Regions from separate parts of the Paenibacillus mucilaginosus 3016 genome, predicted to be linked through region 2. Evidence: a T-box and tRNA genes for the amino acid it is inferred to sense, from the RefSeq annotation. Region 2 holds a T-box; the other regions hold tRNA genes.
The links. The T-box of region 2 lies ahead of trpS (tryptophan--tRNA ligase). A T-box ahead of a tRNA ligase gene usually reads a tRNA of that ligase, here a tRNA-Trp.
Positions count from the first base shown of each region.

Region 1 (5,335 bases), 1.7 Mb from region 2:
GGCCCGAACCCACGAATGTTGAAAAATTCGGGGATGAGGTGGGGGTAGCGGAGAAATTCCAATCGAACTCGGAGATAGCTGGTTCTCCCCGAAATAGCTTTAGGGCTAGCCTCGGGTTAGCGTTGCGGAGGTAAAGCACTGATTGGGTGCGGGGCCCGCCAAGGGTTACCAAGTCCAGTCAAACTCTGAATGCCGCAAACGTGATGCCCGGGAGTCAGACAGTGAGTGCTAAGATCCATTGTCAAGAGGGAAACAGCCCAGATCATCAGCTAAGGTCCCCAAGTGTGTGTTAAGTGGGAAAGGATGTGGAGTTGCACAGACAACCAGGATGTTGGCTTAGAAGCAGCCACCATTGAAAGAGTGCGTAATAGCTCACTGGTCGAGTGACTCTGCGCCGAAAATGTAACGGGGCTAAACACACCACCGAAGCTATGAGTCCAAGGTGCAAACTTGTTTGCACCCGGGCAGTAGGGGAGCGTTGTATGCGGGTTGAAGGTTGATCGTGAGGACAGCTGGACTGCATACAAGTGAGAATGCCGGTATGAGTAACGAAAAGATCAGTGAGAATCTGATCCGCCGAAAGCCTAAGGGTTCCTGAGGAAGGCTCGTCCGCTCAGGGTAAGTCGGGACCTAAGGCGAGGCCGAAAGGCGTAGTCGAAGGACAACAGGTTGAAATTCCTGTACCACCGTGAACCGTTATGAGCAATGGGGTGACGCAGAAGGATAGTGACGCGAGCTGATGGATGCTCGTCCAAGCAGTAAGGCTGATGTGTAGGCAAATCCGCACATCGTAAGGCTAAGCTGTGATGGGGAGGGAAATTTAAGTACCGAAGGTCATGAGTTCAGGCTGCCAAGAAAAGCCTCTAGCCAGGGAGAAGGTGCCCGTACCGCAAACCGACACAGGTAGGCGAGCAGAGCATGCTAAGGCGCGCGGAAGAACTCTCGTTAAGGAACTCGGCAAAATGACCCCGTAACTTCGGGAGAAGGGGTGCCTCGGTAGGGTGAATAGCCCGAGGGGGCCGCAGTGAAAAGGCCCAAGCGACTGTTTAGCAAAAACACAGGTCTGTGCGAAGCCGCAAGGCGAAGTATACGGGCTGACGCCTGCCCGGTGCTGGAAGGTTAAGGGGAGCGGTTAGGAGCAATCCGAAGCTGTGAACCGAAGCCCCAGTAAACGGCGGCCGTAACTATAACGGTCCTAAGGTAGCGAAATTCCTTGTCAGGTAAATTCTGACCCGCACGAATGGCGTAACGACTTGGGCGCTGTCTCGACGAGAGATCCGGTGAAATTTTAATACCTGTGAAGATGCAGGTTACCCGCGACAAGACGGAAAGACCCCATGGAGCTTTACTGCAGCTTGATATTGGACTTTGGTACGATCTGTACAGGATAGGTGGGAGCCTGAGAAGCCTGAGCGCCAGCTTGGGTGGAGGCGCCGTTGGGATACCACCCTGATCGTATCGGAGTTCTAACCTGGTACCGTGATCCGGTACGGGGACAGTGTCAGGTGGGCAGTTTGACTGGGGCGGTCGCCTCCTAAAGCGTAACGGAGGCGCCCCAAGGTTCCCTCAGAATGGTTGGAAATCATTCGAAGAGTGCAAAGGCATAAGGGAGCTTGACTGCGAGACAAACAGGTCGAGCAGGGACGAAAGTCGGGCTTAGTGATCCGGTGGTACCGAATGGAAGGGCCATCGCTCAACGGATAAAAGCTACCCTGGGGATAACAGGCTTATCTCCCCCAAGAGTCCACATCGACGGGGAGGTTTGGCACCTCGATGTCGGCTCATCGCATCCTGGGGCTGAAGTAGGTCCCAAGGGTTGGGCTGTTCGCCCATTAAAGCGGTACGCGAGCTGGGTTCAGAACGTCGTGAGACAGTTCGGTCCCTATCTGTCGCGGGCGCAGGAAATTTGAGAGGAGCTGTCCTTAGTACGAGAGGACCGGGATGGACGTACCGCTGGTGTACCAGTTGTTCCGCCAGGAGCACGGCTGGATAGCCAAGTACGGACGGGATAAGCGCTGAAAGCATCTAAGCGTGAAGCCCCCCTCAAGATGAGATTTCCCAGTATGTAAGACCCCTTGTAGACGACGAGGTTGATAGGTTCGGGGTGGAAGCGCGGCAACGCGTGGAGCTGACGAATACTAATCGGTCGAGGGCTTATCCACAAGCTTCCGCAAGGAAGCGGCGGCAGTAATATAGATGTTAGGTCTTCAGCTAGCAGTTTCGTATCCAGTTTTCAAGGTGCAAGCCTTGAACAACCGTTTGGTGATGATGGCGGAAGGGAACCACGCGTACCCATCCCGAACACGAACGTTAAGCCTTCCAGCGTCGATGGTACTTGGACCGCAGGGTCCTGGGAGAGTAGAACGTCGCCAAGCGGTCCCGCTTAAGTGGGGAAAAGGTATCAATGAGAATTTATGAGGGCCCTTAGCTCAGCTGGTTAGAGCGCACCCCTGATAAGGGTGAGGTCGGTGGTTCGAGTCCACTAGGGCCCATTTACAAGCAAGGCCCGTTGGTCAAGGGGTTAAGACACCTCCCTTTCACGGAGGTAACAGGGGTTCGAATCCCCTACGGGTCACCATAGATGAACGCTTAGCTCAGCTGGGAGAGCATTACCTTGACAGGGTAAGGGTCGGCGGTTCGATCCCGTCAGCGTTCACCAACTATCGCGGGGTGGAGCAGCCCGGTAGCTCGTCGGGCTCATAACCCGAAGGCCGCAGGTTCAAATCCTGCCCCCGCAACCAATATAGGGGCATAGTTTAAAGGTAGAACAAAGGTCTCCAAAACCTTTGGTGTGGGTTCGATTCCTGCTGCCCCTGCCAACTTTTTATTGGGGATTAGCCAAGCGGTAAGGCAACGGACTTTGACTCCGTCATGCCTAGGTTCGAATCCTAGATCCCCAGCCATTCAGTTTGAGCCATTAGCTCAGTCGGTAGAGCACCTGACTTTTAATCAGGGTGTCGTAGGTTCGAGTCCTACATGGCTCACCATCAACACTCTAAAGTCAGAGGCAGTTTCATTTTAGAGTACTTGCGCGTATGGCGGAATTGGCAGACGCACCAGACTTAGGATCTGGCGGGCGACCGTGGGGGTTCAAGTCCCTCTACGCGCACCATAAGTTTTGCGGAAGTGGCTCAGCGGTAGAGCATCGCCTTGCCAAGGCGAGGGTCGCGGGTTCGATTCCCGTCTTCCGCTCCATTATGTTCCCTTAGCTCAGCTGGATAGAGCGTTTGACTACGAATCAAAAGGTCGGGAGTTCGAATCTCTCAGGGAACGCCATTATTTCATGTTTTCTCGGGACGTAGCTCAGCTTGGTAGAGCACCTGGTTTGGGACCAGGGGGTCGCATGTTCAAATCGTGTCGTCCCGACCATCTTTGCGGGTGTAGTTCAATGGTAGAACTCCAGCCTTCCAAGCTGGTAGCGTGGGTTCGATTCCCATCACCCGCTTCATAGTAAAGGAAGAACCCTCGTAGGCTTTTCGCTTACCAGGGTTCTTTCTTTTATCTTTTACGAGGAGTGCGAAGGTACTGTTACTACCCGTGCAGTAAAGACTCGGCTCCATCAATATAAATTTCAGTTCCGGTGATATGTGAAGATTCATTCGAGGCCAGGAACAATACGAGATCCGCTACCTGTTCAGAAGAACCGGAGGCTTGTTTCAACGGCTGGTCTCCTTCAGGAAATTCGATCGGAATCCGAATTTCTTCTACTTCCGGCTTTCGTTTGGTGTTCTCGTCGATGTTGGTGGAGATGGCACCGGGACAAATGGCATTTACGCGGATTTTGAACTTGGCCAATTCCAAGGCGGCCATCTTCATGAAGGCGACCTGTCCGGCCTTGGTGGTGCTGTAAGCACTGAACCCGAAGTTGGAGAAGACCCGGTTTCCATTAATGGAGCTGGTGATGATGATACTGCCGCCATTCTCTTTGAGATAAGGGATGGCGTATTTGACCGTAAGGAACGTCCCCTTCAGGTTAATATCCACCACCTGCTGCCATTCTTTTACCTCCATAGCTTCGATAGAGGTCAGAACCCCGTTGATTCCCGCATTGGCAAAGACGATATCCAGGCGCCCCCACTTGTCGGCAGCGTCTTTCAAGCTTTTTTCCATCTGCTCCGGAATGGAGATATCCGCCTTCAGGCTGCAAGCTTCTCCGCCTTGATCCTTGATATGCTTTTCCACCTCAAGAAGCTCTTCCTTATCCCTGCCAAGGATCACGACCTTGGCACCCTGCTCGGCCATTCGTATCGCCGCGGCGCGCCCGATTCCGGAGCCGCCCCCCGTAACCAGGGCTACCCTATCTTTAAGCCTTTTGTTGGCCTGCTGAGGCTGGTTGTTCATGAGTGTCATTGTTATCTCCTCCTGGGGATGATTGATATTTATACGTGCAAGGTTGGCTTGAAGCGAAGCCAGATGATCTTAAGGACCATATACACCGGTATGGACAACAGCATTCCAAAGATGCCGGCGGTCTCTGCAGAAACCAACAGCAGGATGACGACCGTGAGGGGGTGAAGATCCATCCGCTTGCCGAACACTTGGGGAGAGACCAGGCTGTTATCCGCCATTTTGGCGATGATAAAGATCAGCAGCACCCATAACGCCATCCCGGATGACTCTGTAAAGGCGATCATGAGACAGGGAACAAGGCCGATCAGCGGCCCGATGAATGGTATGAAGTTCATAATCATCGCAAAGGTGGCGAGCAGCAATGGATAGGGCAGAGAGATGATCAGAAAACCGATGTAGAGCATGGCTCCCACTACAATGCAGACGAGGATCCGGCCAATCATAAACTCACTGAGGACCTTATCCATATCATCCAGCATATCGCGGACGGGCGGCTGGTACCTCTCCGGAAAGAGCTCGAGGAAGGCATCCATCGCTTTGGGACCATCGGAGAGCAGATAATACAGAATGATTGGAATCGCTGTGATAATCAGCAGCGTACTGGTCATGACACCAAGCGCATTGGTGAGATAGTCCGTAGCGACGTTCATGGTCGTACTGATCCACTCCGACAGCTTGGCGGACAAGTTCAATGAATCACTGGTAAAGTAACCGGACAACCAGCGGGTTCTCTCCATTTTCTCCATCTGGGCCGTGAGTCCCTCGAGCAGTTCAGGGATGTTCTGGACGAAGAGGCTCGTCTGACTCTGAAGCATGGGGCCGAGGCCCACCACCAGCAGAGCCGCTACATCAGCCAGAAATATGTACAGGACCAGGGTGGCTGACGGTCTGCGGATTCCGCGGGACTCCAGGAGATGGACCAGCGGACGCAGAAGATAGTAGCAGAAGCCGGAGATAATGAAAGGGATCAGGATCGTTCGGGCGA
Region 1 covers NC_016935.1:8,255,943-8,261,277, reverse strand. The annotation lists rRNA gene PM3016_RS34430 (23S ribosomal RNA) at 1-2,162, shown strand, start outside; rRNA gene rrf (5S ribosomal RNA) at 2,259-2,375, shown strand; tRNA gene PM3016_RS34420 (tRNA-Ile) at 2,419-2,492, shown strand; tRNA gene PM3016_RS34415 (tRNA-Glu) at 2,504-2,578, shown strand; tRNA gene PM3016_RS34410 (tRNA-Val) at 2,584-2,659, shown strand; tRNA gene PM3016_RS34405 (tRNA-Met) at 2,665-2,741, shown strand; tRNA gene PM3016_RS34400 (tRNA-Trp) at 2,746-2,819, shown strand; tRNA gene PM3016_RS34395 (tRNA-Gln) at 2,829-2,903, shown strand; tRNA gene PM3016_RS34390 (tRNA-Lys) at 2,912-2,987, shown strand; tRNA gene PM3016_RS34385 (tRNA-Leu) at 3,030-3,112, shown strand; tRNA gene PM3016_RS34380 (tRNA-Gly) at 3,121-3,195, shown strand; tRNA gene PM3016_RS34375 (tRNA-Arg) at 3,200-3,276, shown strand; tRNA gene PM3016_RS34370 (tRNA-Pro) at 3,293-3,369, shown strand; tRNA gene PM3016_RS34365 (tRNA-Gly) at 3,375-3,445, shown strand; gene PM3016_RS34360 (SDR family oxidoreductase) at 3,532-4,350, opposite strand; gene PM3016_RS34355 (AI-2E family transporter) at 4,380-5,335, opposite strand, start outside.
Region 1: it encodes a tRNA-Trp, which carries the amino acid that the T-box ahead of trpS (tryptophan--tRNA ligase) is inferred to sense. The anticodon was not compared.

Region 2 (5,335 bases):
CAGCGGCAGAGCGAACAGTCCGTAGACCACCGTATTCTTGAGCAGGGAGCGGGAGGGGGTGTGGTCATGATCGCACCCGCAGTCCTCGGCGGAGCTGCCCCGGAACATCCGGATCGCAAGATAGAGCTGATAGGCCGCCACCGCATAGAGCACGAGGGCCGACCATTTCACGTAGTCCACCATCCGCGGGGCGATGTAGAGAAGGATGAGCTCGCTGCGGACCAGATAGGCGATATAGACGGCAAAGCCGAGAAGGATCAGCGTTTTGAGCAGATGATGAAGGCCAAGCGTTCGGGAAGACATTCGTTGGATTCGCTCCTTTGGTAGGGAATGGTGCCCCGGCGGTCCGCTACAGGATGAAGGCCTGGAAGGCCAGGGAGACGCCGAGGACAATGAAGGCCGTCAGGACGGACAAGAGCAGGACGAACCTCGCCCGGAAAGCCGAGAGAAGCATCAGCGTGCTCTTCATGTCGATCATCGGCCCGAACACGAGGAACGTGAGCAGGGACCCTGCCGAGAACGTCGTAGCGAAGGACGAGGCGACGAAGGCGTCCGAGGTGGAGCACAGCGACAGCACGAAGGCGAGCCCCATCATGAAGAGATGCGAGGAGAGCTCGCCCTGCCCGATCGACACCAGGCTTTCCCGGTCGAGCACGGTCTGGATCGCGGCCGTCAGGAAGGCGCCGAAGATGAGATATTTGCCCATATCGAAAAATTCGTCGGAAGCGTGCCCGAATACGGAGAGGGCGCGCATGATTCTGCTTCCGGAAGCAGGCGCCCCGTGAGCATGGTGATGGTCATGATGGTGGTCGTGATGATGGTCGTGGCCGTGGTGCCCCCTGTGGCTGTGCCCGTGGGAATGATGCGTGTGGCCGCAGCTTCCGTCTTCGCAGTGCCCGTGCGCATCAGGATTGTGGGCCTGTACGACGGCTGCGGCGCTGTCCGGAGGATGTCCCGCTGCCGAACGCAGCGGATTGCGCTTCACGAAGCGGTACACGAGCAGGCCGACGGCGGCGGCTGTGATGAAGGCCATCCCCATCCGGGAATAGGCGATCTCGGGGCGGCTGCGGAACGCCATATACGTCGACGCGTAGACCACCGGGTTGATGATGGGCCCGGCGAGGATGAAGACGACCGCCACGTAGGCGGGCATTCCCTTTTGCATCAGCCGCCGGATGACGGGGATCATGCCGCACTCGCACAGCGGGAAGATCAGCCCGAGCACGCAGGCGAACAGGATGCCGAGCACGGGGTTCTTCGGCGTGAAGCGGCGTACGGCCGCCTCGGAGACGAAGCGCTGCAGCAGGGCGGCGACGAATACGCCGAGCAGCACGAACGGCAGGGCTTCCAGGATGATGGAGATGAATAGGGTCTTGAAATTACCGAGCGCGTCCCCCGTCAGGAAGATCATGTCCGGCGCTTCCCGCTGCGTGAAGATGAGGATGAGCATCATAATGCAGAGCAGGGCCAGAATATTGGTCAGCCATCGTTGAATAAGAATAGGCAACGGTCATTTCTCCTTCTTTATCGTAATTATTATTATAGTCTATGTCCCAAAAAACGGATATAGGACAAAGCAGAGCCAATTCGGGAGTTGACATGGGAGGGCGTACTTCGGTACAATGACGCTTAATAAGCGATGACAGGAACAAGTAAGCGGAAGGGCGTTCTCCAGAGAGCCGGTGGGTGGTGCGAACCGGCGGGCGGCATCTGTCTGAATGGATCCTTGAGCTGACGGTTGAAGGTGCGCAGCGGGGCCGGGGCCCAGGCCATAGTTTCAAGAGCCGCTGTGATCAAGGTAGGCCGTTCCGGTTCGCTCCCCGTTACAGGAGCCTGAAGGTTCGCATACATCCTTCTGCTGCAGCTGCAGCGGTTGGGATACGCTTTTGCGGATAAATTAGGGTGGCACCACGGTCTCTCGTCCCTTGCGGCGGGAGGCCTTTTTGTATTTTCGGAAATTCAAAGGAGGATTCGTTTCCCATGTCCAAATTGAGGGTATTGTCGGGGATGCAGCCCAGCGGGCAGCTGACGCTCGGGAATTATATCGGGGCGCTCAAGAACTATGTCAAGCTCCAGCATACGCATGATTGTTACTTTATGGTGGTGGATCTGCACGCGATCACGGTCCCTCAGGATCCTGCGGCGCTCAGGGAGCAGTCGGAGTCCGTTGCGGCGGTCTACCTCGCGGCGGGCATTGACCCGAACACGGCTACCGTGTTCCTGCAGTCCAGCGTGAAGGCTCATGCGGAGCTGGGATGGCTCCTGACGACGCTCACGTATATGGGTGAGCTCGAGCGGATGACACAGTTCAAGGACAAGTCGGAAGGCAAGGAGTCGGTGGGCGCCGGACTGTTCACCTACCCTTCCCTGATGGCGGGAGACATCCTGCTCTACAACGCGGACCTTGTGCCTGTGGGCGAAGACCAGCGCCAGCACCTGGAGCTGACCCGAGACCTGGCGCACCGGTTCAATACGCGCTTCAGCGAGACGTTCAAAATCCCGCAGGGGTATATCCCTGAGGTGGGAGCCCGGATCATGTCGCTCGACGATGCGTCGAAGAAGATGAGCAAGAGCAGCCCGAACGCGGGCAGCTACATCGCCCTGCTCGATGCGCCGGATGTCATCCGCAAGAAGATCTCACGCGCGGTGACCGACTCCGGGCGCGAGGTCAAGTACGACCCGCAGAACAAGCCGGAGGTCAGCAACCTGATCTCGATCTACACGCAGTGCACCGATCTCTCCATTGCGGAGGTTGAAGCGAAGTACGAAGGCCAAGGCTACGGTCCGTTCAAAAAGGACCTGGCGGAAGCCGTCGTCGGCCTGCTCGAGCCGATCCAGCAGCGCTACCGCGAGATCCGCGAGTCCGGCGAGCTGCATGACATCCTGCGCAGCGGGCGGGACCGTGCCGAGGCGGCTGCTGAGGCCACGATCCGCGAAGTGAAGCAGAAGATGGGCTTCGTGCAGCTGTAAGGCGACGCAAGCAAGCGAAAGCCCGTCCACCGGGTAAGGTGGACGGGCTTTTGCGGGTTAAGGCCCAGGCGCCGGAAGTGCGCTCATCCGAGGGCGGCCTCCGGAGGGCCCTGGCGAACAGCCGCGAGTCCGCAGGCTGCCATGACATCCTGTGCAGCGGGCGGGACTTGTACCGCATCCGAAGGCTTCCGGCGGACTCAATGCAACCCTGGGAGCCGAAAACAGGCTTTATTGGATTAAGGGCTATGAAAGGGCTATGAAGCCCGCCATAAGGGCCGGTCACCAGGCTTAAAAGGGTCAGGCAGAGTTTGTCTGCCTTCTTTGCACACCTCCGAGGCCTGGGTTCGGGCCCATCCTTCCGACGCAATTGCGAAATAGAGGAACCTGGATGCCTTATTCGGAACTTTCCCGTCATTTCCCGCTAAATAGCGGAACTCAGATGCCTTATCGGCCCCAGATCCATAGAAAAGAGGCCTCCTTCCATCAAATAGCGAACCTTAGTTCCTCTATTTGAAAAAAGAGCCCTCAGGCGAAGCACATAGCGCATCAGAGTTCCGTTATTTCTTTTAGGCCCACCCAAGCGGCACTTGGTCTGTTGCAAGGTTGTCTCAAGAAGCGAAGCGGCCTGTCCATGAGGACGGGCTATTCGTGTTTATTCCTGCTGCTCGCTGCGTTTGCGCTGCTTGGCCTTGACAATGAAGCCGGCCCCGATGAAGAAGAACGAGATGACAGAGAAGAGAACGGCCATCCCCGTGCTGCCTGTGGCCATGCCATATGAGATTGCTGCGAGAAGCGCCGTGCCGACGACGGCCCACAGCAGGGCTAGTCCTTTGTTCATGCGGTATCCACCCGCCTTTCCGAGTAACATTTGAAACTCACGAAGTTTTTTCAAAAGTTGCGTATAGTTCCGGGCATGAGGCACATAATAACTTTGCAAGCTTGCAACTACACAAAGACATCATTCAATTGAAAGGAGTGCTGGAACATGGGTGCAGGTCAATCCCGTAATAGCAACGTTTTGGTAGTACCACAAGCTTCTCAAGCATTGGATCAATTGAAGTATGAGGTCGCTCAAGAACTTGGGATTCAAATCCCGCAAGACGGTTACTATGGCTACATGGCTACTCGCGACACTGGCGCAATCGGTGGTCACATCACACGCCGTCTGGTCCAAATCGCTGAGCAAGCTCTTGCCGGCGGCCAACGTTAATCTCGAGTTCATCGGGATCAGCGGATTCATCAATGGAAGCTCAAGGAGAAATCCTTGAGCTTTTTTGACATATCTGAATAGTAAAATTCGCTTAAGCCCGTTCCATTGAAGGGAACGGCACAGGCGTCTCCATTGTACCATATTGTGAACACGCCCACGAGCCGGATTTATCAATAAACGCCGGCCCGGAGCTTCTTGCCAAGATTGGTTTCGCTGACCCAGCCCACATAGGAATCCAGGGTGTTGTATTCGTGGTCCATAAGCAGAACGGCGACGAACGGATAGTTCTTGCGGTGGCGGTAGCGGACATCCGCCCAGATGACCTCATATCCCCAAGGCTTCTCCTTGACTTCGGCACAGGCGTACGATGAGAAATAGACCAGCGCCTTGACGTTCGGATGGTGCTTGGATTCATCGACGGCAGGGTGGGCGTGGCAGGTGGTCCGGTCGACCCATTTGATCGTGCCGCCCCGGTATTCGCCGAGCTCGAACCACCCGTTCTCCTTGCGTTTGACGATCTGCCACTGGTACGGATGGATTGTGGGGATCAGCGTATACCGGTCGCCGGGCTCATACCCGATGTCCTTCTGATACAGGTTCTTCTCCAGGTGGTAATGAAGCCAGGACCTCCAGATGTAATAGAGGGCAAGCGCCGCATACAACAGGGGAAAGAGCACCTCGGGACGCGCCAGCTTCAGCGACCACAGGAAGATCGCGAGCACGTGGGACAAGAAGATGAACGGGTCGAAGATGTGAATGATATTCCACGAGACCCATCGCTCCGAGAGCGGACGCAGGGCCTGCGTGCCGTACGTATTGAAGAGATCCGTGAAGACGTGAAAGGCGACGGCACCGAACACCCAGGCGGTGACGTGCAGCATTGGCAGCTCACCGAAGGAGAGGCGGAGCAGGCCCGCAATGAGCAGCGTCCACAGCACGAGCGCCGGAAGAGAATGGGATAAGCCGCGATGGTTCCGTACATAGACGGCGTTCCCCCGCAGCCTGAGCAGCGTGTCCGCATCCGGGGCCTGCGAGCCCGCGACCGTGCCGATCAGCACGGCTGTGGAGACGACCGGGTCCGCGGCGACGACCGGGTCGATGTAGGCGAGCCCCGCGAGTCCGAATCCGATCACCAGGTGCGTTCCAGTGTCCATG
Region 2 covers NC_016935.1:1,196,641-1,201,975, forward strand. The annotation lists gene PM3016_RS05430 (TIGR03943 family putative permease subunit) at 1-303, opposite strand, end outside; gene PM3016_RS05435 (permease) at 350-1,507, opposite strand; T-box leader at 1,631-1,929, shown strand; gene trpS (tryptophan--tRNA ligase) at 1,981-2,970, shown strand; gene PM3016_RS05450 (DUF5325 family protein) at 3,623-3,808, opposite strand; gene PM3016_RS05455 (alpha/beta-type small acid-soluble spore protein) at 3,956-4,180, shown strand; gene PM3016_RS05460 (metal-dependent hydrolase) at 4,351-5,334, opposite strand.

Region 3 (5,335 bases), 120 kb from region 2:
GTGGGGGTAGCGGAGAAATTCCAATCGAACTCGGAGATAGCTGGTTCTCCCCGAAATAGCTTTAGGGCTAGCCTCGGGTTAGCGTTGCGGAGGTAAAGCACTGATTGGGTGCGGGGCCCGCCAAGGGTTACCAAGTCCAGTCAAACTCTGAATGCCGCAAACGTGATGCCCGGGAGTCAGACAGTGAGTGCTAAGATCCATTGTCAAGAGGGAAACAGCCCAGATCATCAGCTAAGGTCCCCAAGTGTGTGTTAAGTGGGAAAGGATGTGGAGTTGCACAGACAACCAGGATGTTGGCTTAGAAGCAGCCACCATTGAAAGAGTGCGTAATAGCTCACTGGTCGAGTGACTCTGCGCCGAAAATGTAACGGGGCTAAACACACCACCGAAGCTATGAGTCCAAGGTGCAAACTTGTTTGCACCCGGGCAGTAGGGGAGCGTTGTATGCGGGTTGAAGGTTGATCGTGAGGACAGCTGGACTGCATACAAGTGAGAATGCCGGTATGAGTAACGAAAAGATCAGTGAGAATCTGATCCGCCGAAAGCCTAAGGGTTCCTGAGGAAGGCTCGTCCGCTCAGGGTAAGTCGGGACCTAAGGCGAGGCCGAAAGGCGTAGTCGAAGGACAACAGGTTGAAATTCCTGTACCACCGTGAACCGTTATGAGCAATGGGGTGACGCAGAAGGATAGTGACGCGAGCTGATGGATGCTCGTCCAAGCAGTAAGGCTGATGTGTAGGCAAATCCGCACATCGTAAGGCTAAGCTGTGATGGGGAGGGAAATTTAAGTACCGAAGGTCATGAGTTCAGGCTGCCAAGAAAAGCCTCTAGCCAGGGAGAAGGTGCCCGTACCGCAAACCGACACAGGTAGGCGAGCAGAGCATGCTAAGGCGCGCGGAAGAACTCTCGTTAAGGAACTCGGCAAAATGACCCCGTAACTTCGGGAGAAGGGGTGCCTCGGTAGGGTGAATAGCCCGAGGGGGCCGCAGTGAAAAGGCCCAAGCGACTGTTTAGCAAAAACACAGGTCTGTGCGAAGCCGCAAGGCGAAGTATACGGGCTGACGCCTGCCCGGTGCTGGAAGGTTAAGGGGAGCGGTTAGGAGCAATCCGAAGCTGTGAACCGAAGCCCCAGTAAACGGCGGCCGTAACTATAACGGTCCTAAGGTAGCGAAATTCCTTGTCAGGTAAATTCTGACCCGCACGAATGGCGTAACGACTTGGGCGCTGTCTCGACGAGAGATCCGGTGAAATTTTAATACCTGTGAAGATGCAGGTTACCCGCGACAAGACGGAAAGACCCCATGGAGCTTTACTGCAGCTTGATATTGGACTTTGGTACGATCTGTACAGGATAGGTGGGAGCCTGAGAAGCCTGAGCGCCAGCTTGGGTGGAGGCGCCGTTGGGATACCACCCTGATCGTATCGGAGTTCTAACCTGGTACCGTGATCCGGTACGGGGACAGTGTCAGGTGGGCAGTTTGACTGGGGCGGTCGCCTCCTAAAGCGTAACGGAGGCGCCCCAAGGTTCCCTCAGAATGGTTGGAAATCATTCGAAGAGTGCAAAGGCATAAGGGAGCTTGACTGCGAGACAAACAGGTCGAGCAGGGACGAAAGTCGGGCTTAGTGATCCGGTGGTACCGAATGGAAGGGCCATCGCTCAACGGATAAAAGCTACCCTGGGGATAACAGGCTTATCTCCCCCAAGAGTCCACATCGACGGGGAGGTTTGGCACCTCGATGTCGGCTCATCGCATCCTGGGGCTGAAGTAGGTCCCAAGGGTTGGGCTGTTCGCCCATTAAAGCGGTACGCGAGCTGGGTTCAGAACGTCGTGAGACAGTTCGGTCCCTATCTGTCGCGGGCGCAGGAAATTTGAGAGGAGCTGTCCTTAGTACGAGAGGACCGGGATGGACGTACCGCTGGTGTACCAGTTGTTCCGCCAGGAGCACGGCTGGATAGCCAAGTACGGACGGGATAAGCGCTGAAAGCATCTAAGCGTGAAGCCCCCCTCAAGATGAGATTTCCCAGTATGTAAGACCCCTTGTAGACGACGAGGTTGATAGGTTCGGGGTGGAAGCGCGGCAACGCGTGGAGCTGACGAATACTAATCGGTCGAGGGCTTATCCACAAGCTTCCTGAGGGAAGCGGCGGCAGTAATATAGATGTTTGATCTTTAGCTAGTAAGCGAGGAGATATCTTTTTGAAAGCGACCTTTATGCGAAGCATAACGGAGCGCAAAAAGATATGCCCGAGCGCTGTTTCGTTTCCAGTTTTCAAGGTGCAAGCCTTGAACAACCGTTTGGTGATGATGGCGGAAGGGAACCACGCGTACCCATCCCGAACACGAACGTTAAGCCTTCCAGCGTCGATGGTACTTGGACCGCAGGGTCCTGGGAGAGTAGAACGTCGCCAAGCTCTCAGTATTCCCTGATAGCTCAGTTGGTAGAGCACTCGACTGTTAATCGAGTTGTCACAGGTTCGAGTCCTGTTCGGGGAGCCATATCTTGGAGAGGTGTCCGAGCTGGCCGAAGGAGCACGATTGGAAATCGTGTAGGCGTCACAAGCGTCTCGAGGGTTCGAATCCCTCTCTCTCCGTAGATTTATTTTTAGATTAATGCACTTATTACTGGTTTGGCCCGTTGGTCAAGGGGTTAAGACACCTCCCTTTCACGGAGGTAACAGGGGTTCGAATCCCCTACGGGTCATTTTATCCCATGGAGGCTTAGCTCAGCTGGGAGAGCATCTGCCTTACAAGCAGAGGGTCGGCGGTTCGATCCCGTCAGCCTCCACCATAAAGACTTTTTACTGACGCGGGGTGGAGCAGCCCGGTAGCTCGTCGGGCTCATAACCCGAAGGCCGCAGGTTCAAATCCTGCCCCCGCAACCAATTTACTTAGTGTGGAGCCGTGGTGTAGAGGCCTAACATGCCTGCCTGTCACGCAGGAGACCGCGGGTTCGAATCCCGTCGGCTCCGCCATTTACTTTTCGTTCAGAGTAAGCTATAATGTTATTATGTTTTTTCAGAAGGCTCGGTAGCTCAGTTGGTAGAGCAGAGGACTGAAAATCCTCGTGTCGGCGGTTCGATTCCGTCCCGAGCCACCATTACGCCGCTGTAGCTCAATTGGTAGAGCAACTGACTTGTAATCAGTAGGTTGGGGGTTCAAGTCCTCTCGGCGGCACCATGCAATTTCATATGGAGGCTTAGCGAAGTGGCCAAACGCAGCAGACTGTAAATCTGTTCTCGTACGAGTTCGGTGGTTCGAATCCATCAGCCTCCACCAGTTTTTATAGGGGCATAGTTTAAAGGTAGAACAAAGGTCTCCAAAACCTTTGGTGTGGGTTCGATTCCTGCTGCCCCTGTTTTCTTGCCATGGCGGTCGTGGCGAAGTGGTTAACGCACCGGTTTGTGGATCCGGCATTCGAGGGTTCAATTCCCTTCGACCGCCCCATATCTTTTAAAAAAGAATTCAAGCATTGGGGATTAGCCAAGCGGTAAGGCAACGGACTTTGACTCCGTCATGCCTAGGTTCGAATCCTAGATCCCCAGTTTTATTATGCGGAAGTGGCTCAGCGGTAGAGCATCGCCTTGCCAAGGCGAGGGTCGCGGGTTCGATTCCCGTCTTCCGCTCCATTTTAGTACTGAGGCGCCATAGCCAAGTGGTAAGGCAGAGCTCTGCAAAAGCTTTACCCCCAGTTCGAGTCTGGGTGGCGCCTCCATTTTTTGTTCGCCGGAGTGGCGGAATCGGCAGACGCACAGGACTTAAAATCCTGCGGTGGGTGACCACCGTACCAGTTCAAGTCTGGTCTTCGGCACCACTCCAATTGTTTTATAGCATGTGCCCTTAGCTCAGCTGGATAGAGCGTTTGACTACGAATCAAAAGGTCAGGAGTTCGAATCTCTTAGGGCACGCCACTAGCCGGTATGGCGGAATTGGCAGACGCGCGCGACTCAAAATCGTGAGGGAAACCGTGTGGGTTCGAGTCCCTCTACCGGCATCAAAGCAAAAGCTTAGAAGACTTCAGGTCTTCTAAGCTTTTTTGTTTATTTTGCGGATATACAAAGACCTTCCCTTTCTAGTATCTTTGAGGTACAGATAGTGTGCGCAATTGGATATGATTGGTGACCGATAGGGAGGAGAAGTCGGCATGACGAAGATCGAAGATGGAGCGGTGGTCCTTTTTCAAGGGGACAGCATTACGGACTGTGGAAGGAACAGACAGAACGGACATGACCTCGGCGTAGGATACGCCTTAATGGCGGCCGCTCGCTTTGGGCACTTGTATCCGCAAAAGGAAGTTCGATTCCTGAACAGGGGAATCGGAGGAAACCGGGTGGTTAATCTGCTGGACCGGTGGCAGGAGGATTGTATTGATCTCAAGCCTACATGGGTTTCCATCTACATAGGGATTAATGATACCTGGCGGCGGTATGACCGGGACGATCCAACGTCAACGGAAGAGTTCGCTGAGCGTTACCACCGTTTGATCCTGCAGACCAAGGAGCAGCTGAACGCTAAGATTATTTTGGTGGAGCCCTTCGTTCTTCCGGTGCCTGAAGACCGGAGGAGTTGGAGAGAGGACCTTGACCCTAAGATCCAGGTGGTACGGCGGTTGGCCAGCGAGTTTCAAACGCTGTACGTTCCCTTGGACGGCCTGTTTGCTGCCGCGAGTGCACAGACAGCTCCGGATTATTGGGCACCGGATGGAGTTCATCCTTCCCCTGCCGGGCATGCGCTTATTGCAGATGCATGGTTGAAGGCCGTCCAGGCGTAGAACGAGCTGAAGCTAGGTTCGGGCTGCAATGTGAGCAAGCGGAAAGAACTCCTTTGTTTAAGGGAGTTCTTTTTTTATATAGGCGCTACTTCAGCTGCTTGGAGACCTGCAGAAGTTCCGGAAGGGTCACAAGCTGATAGCCTTGGGCGCGAAGGGAGGCAATGACACCGGGCAGGGCAGCAACGGTTCCGCTGAGATCTTGTCCGGGTCCGCCGCCGGAGTGCTGCAGGATGATCGAACCGGCTTCCACTCCACGAAGTATGTTGGCCGTCACCTGCTCCTTCCCCAGCTGTTTCCAATCCAGAGAATCCACATTCCAGTTCACGATCTTCAGGCCGCGCTCGCCTGCCCACAGCAGCTGGCTCTCCGTAATCTCACCGTAGGGAGGGCGAAGCAGCCTCGGTTTGTAGCCTACCAGTTTCAGCAGCGTCTGCTCCGTATCTTCAATCTGAGAATGGAAACGTTCATCAGTCAGCTTGGGAAAGAGAGCATGCTGATACGAATGGCTGCCGATAACATGACCCTCTCTTGCCATACGTCTGACCACATCAGGATATTTGGAAGCCT
Region 3 covers NC_016935.1:1,077,206-1,082,540, forward strand. The annotation lists rRNA gene PM3016_RS04780 (23S ribosomal RNA) at 1-2,124, shown strand, start outside; rRNA gene rrf (5S ribosomal RNA) at 2,295-2,411, shown strand; tRNA gene PM3016_RS04790 (tRNA-Asn) at 2,421-2,496, shown strand; tRNA gene PM3016_RS04795 (tRNA-Ser) at 2,503-2,591, shown strand; tRNA gene PM3016_RS04800 (tRNA-Glu) at 2,630-2,701, shown strand; tRNA gene PM3016_RS04805 (tRNA-Val) at 2,713-2,788, shown strand; tRNA gene PM3016_RS04810 (tRNA-Met) at 2,806-2,882, shown strand; tRNA gene PM3016_RS04815 (tRNA-Asp) at 2,896-2,972, shown strand; tRNA gene PM3016_RS04820 (tRNA-Phe) at 3,022-3,097, shown strand; tRNA gene PM3016_RS04825 (tRNA-Thr) at 3,102-3,177, shown strand; tRNA gene PM3016_RS04830 (tRNA-Tyr) at 3,191-3,276, shown strand; tRNA gene PM3016_RS04835 (tRNA-Trp) at 3,285-3,355, shown strand; tRNA gene PM3016_RS04840 (tRNA-His) at 3,369-3,444, shown strand; tRNA gene PM3016_RS04845 (tRNA-Gln) at 3,471-3,542, shown strand; tRNA gene PM3016_RS04850 (tRNA-Gly) at 3,552-3,626, shown strand; tRNA gene PM3016_RS04855 (tRNA-Cys) at 3,639-3,712, shown strand; tRNA gene PM3016_RS04860 (tRNA-Leu) at 3,723-3,811, shown strand; tRNA gene PM3016_RS04865 (tRNA-Arg) at 3,832-3,908, shown strand; tRNA gene PM3016_RS04870 (tRNA-Leu) at 3,912-3,991, shown strand; gene PM3016_RS04875 (SGNH/GDSL hydrolase family protein) at 4,142-4,768, shown strand; gene PM3016_RS04880 (polysaccharide deacetylase family protein) at 4,854-5,335, opposite strand, start outside.
Region 3: it encodes a tRNA-Trp, which carries the amino acid that the T-box ahead of trpS (tryptophan--tRNA ligase) is inferred to sense. The anticodon was not compared.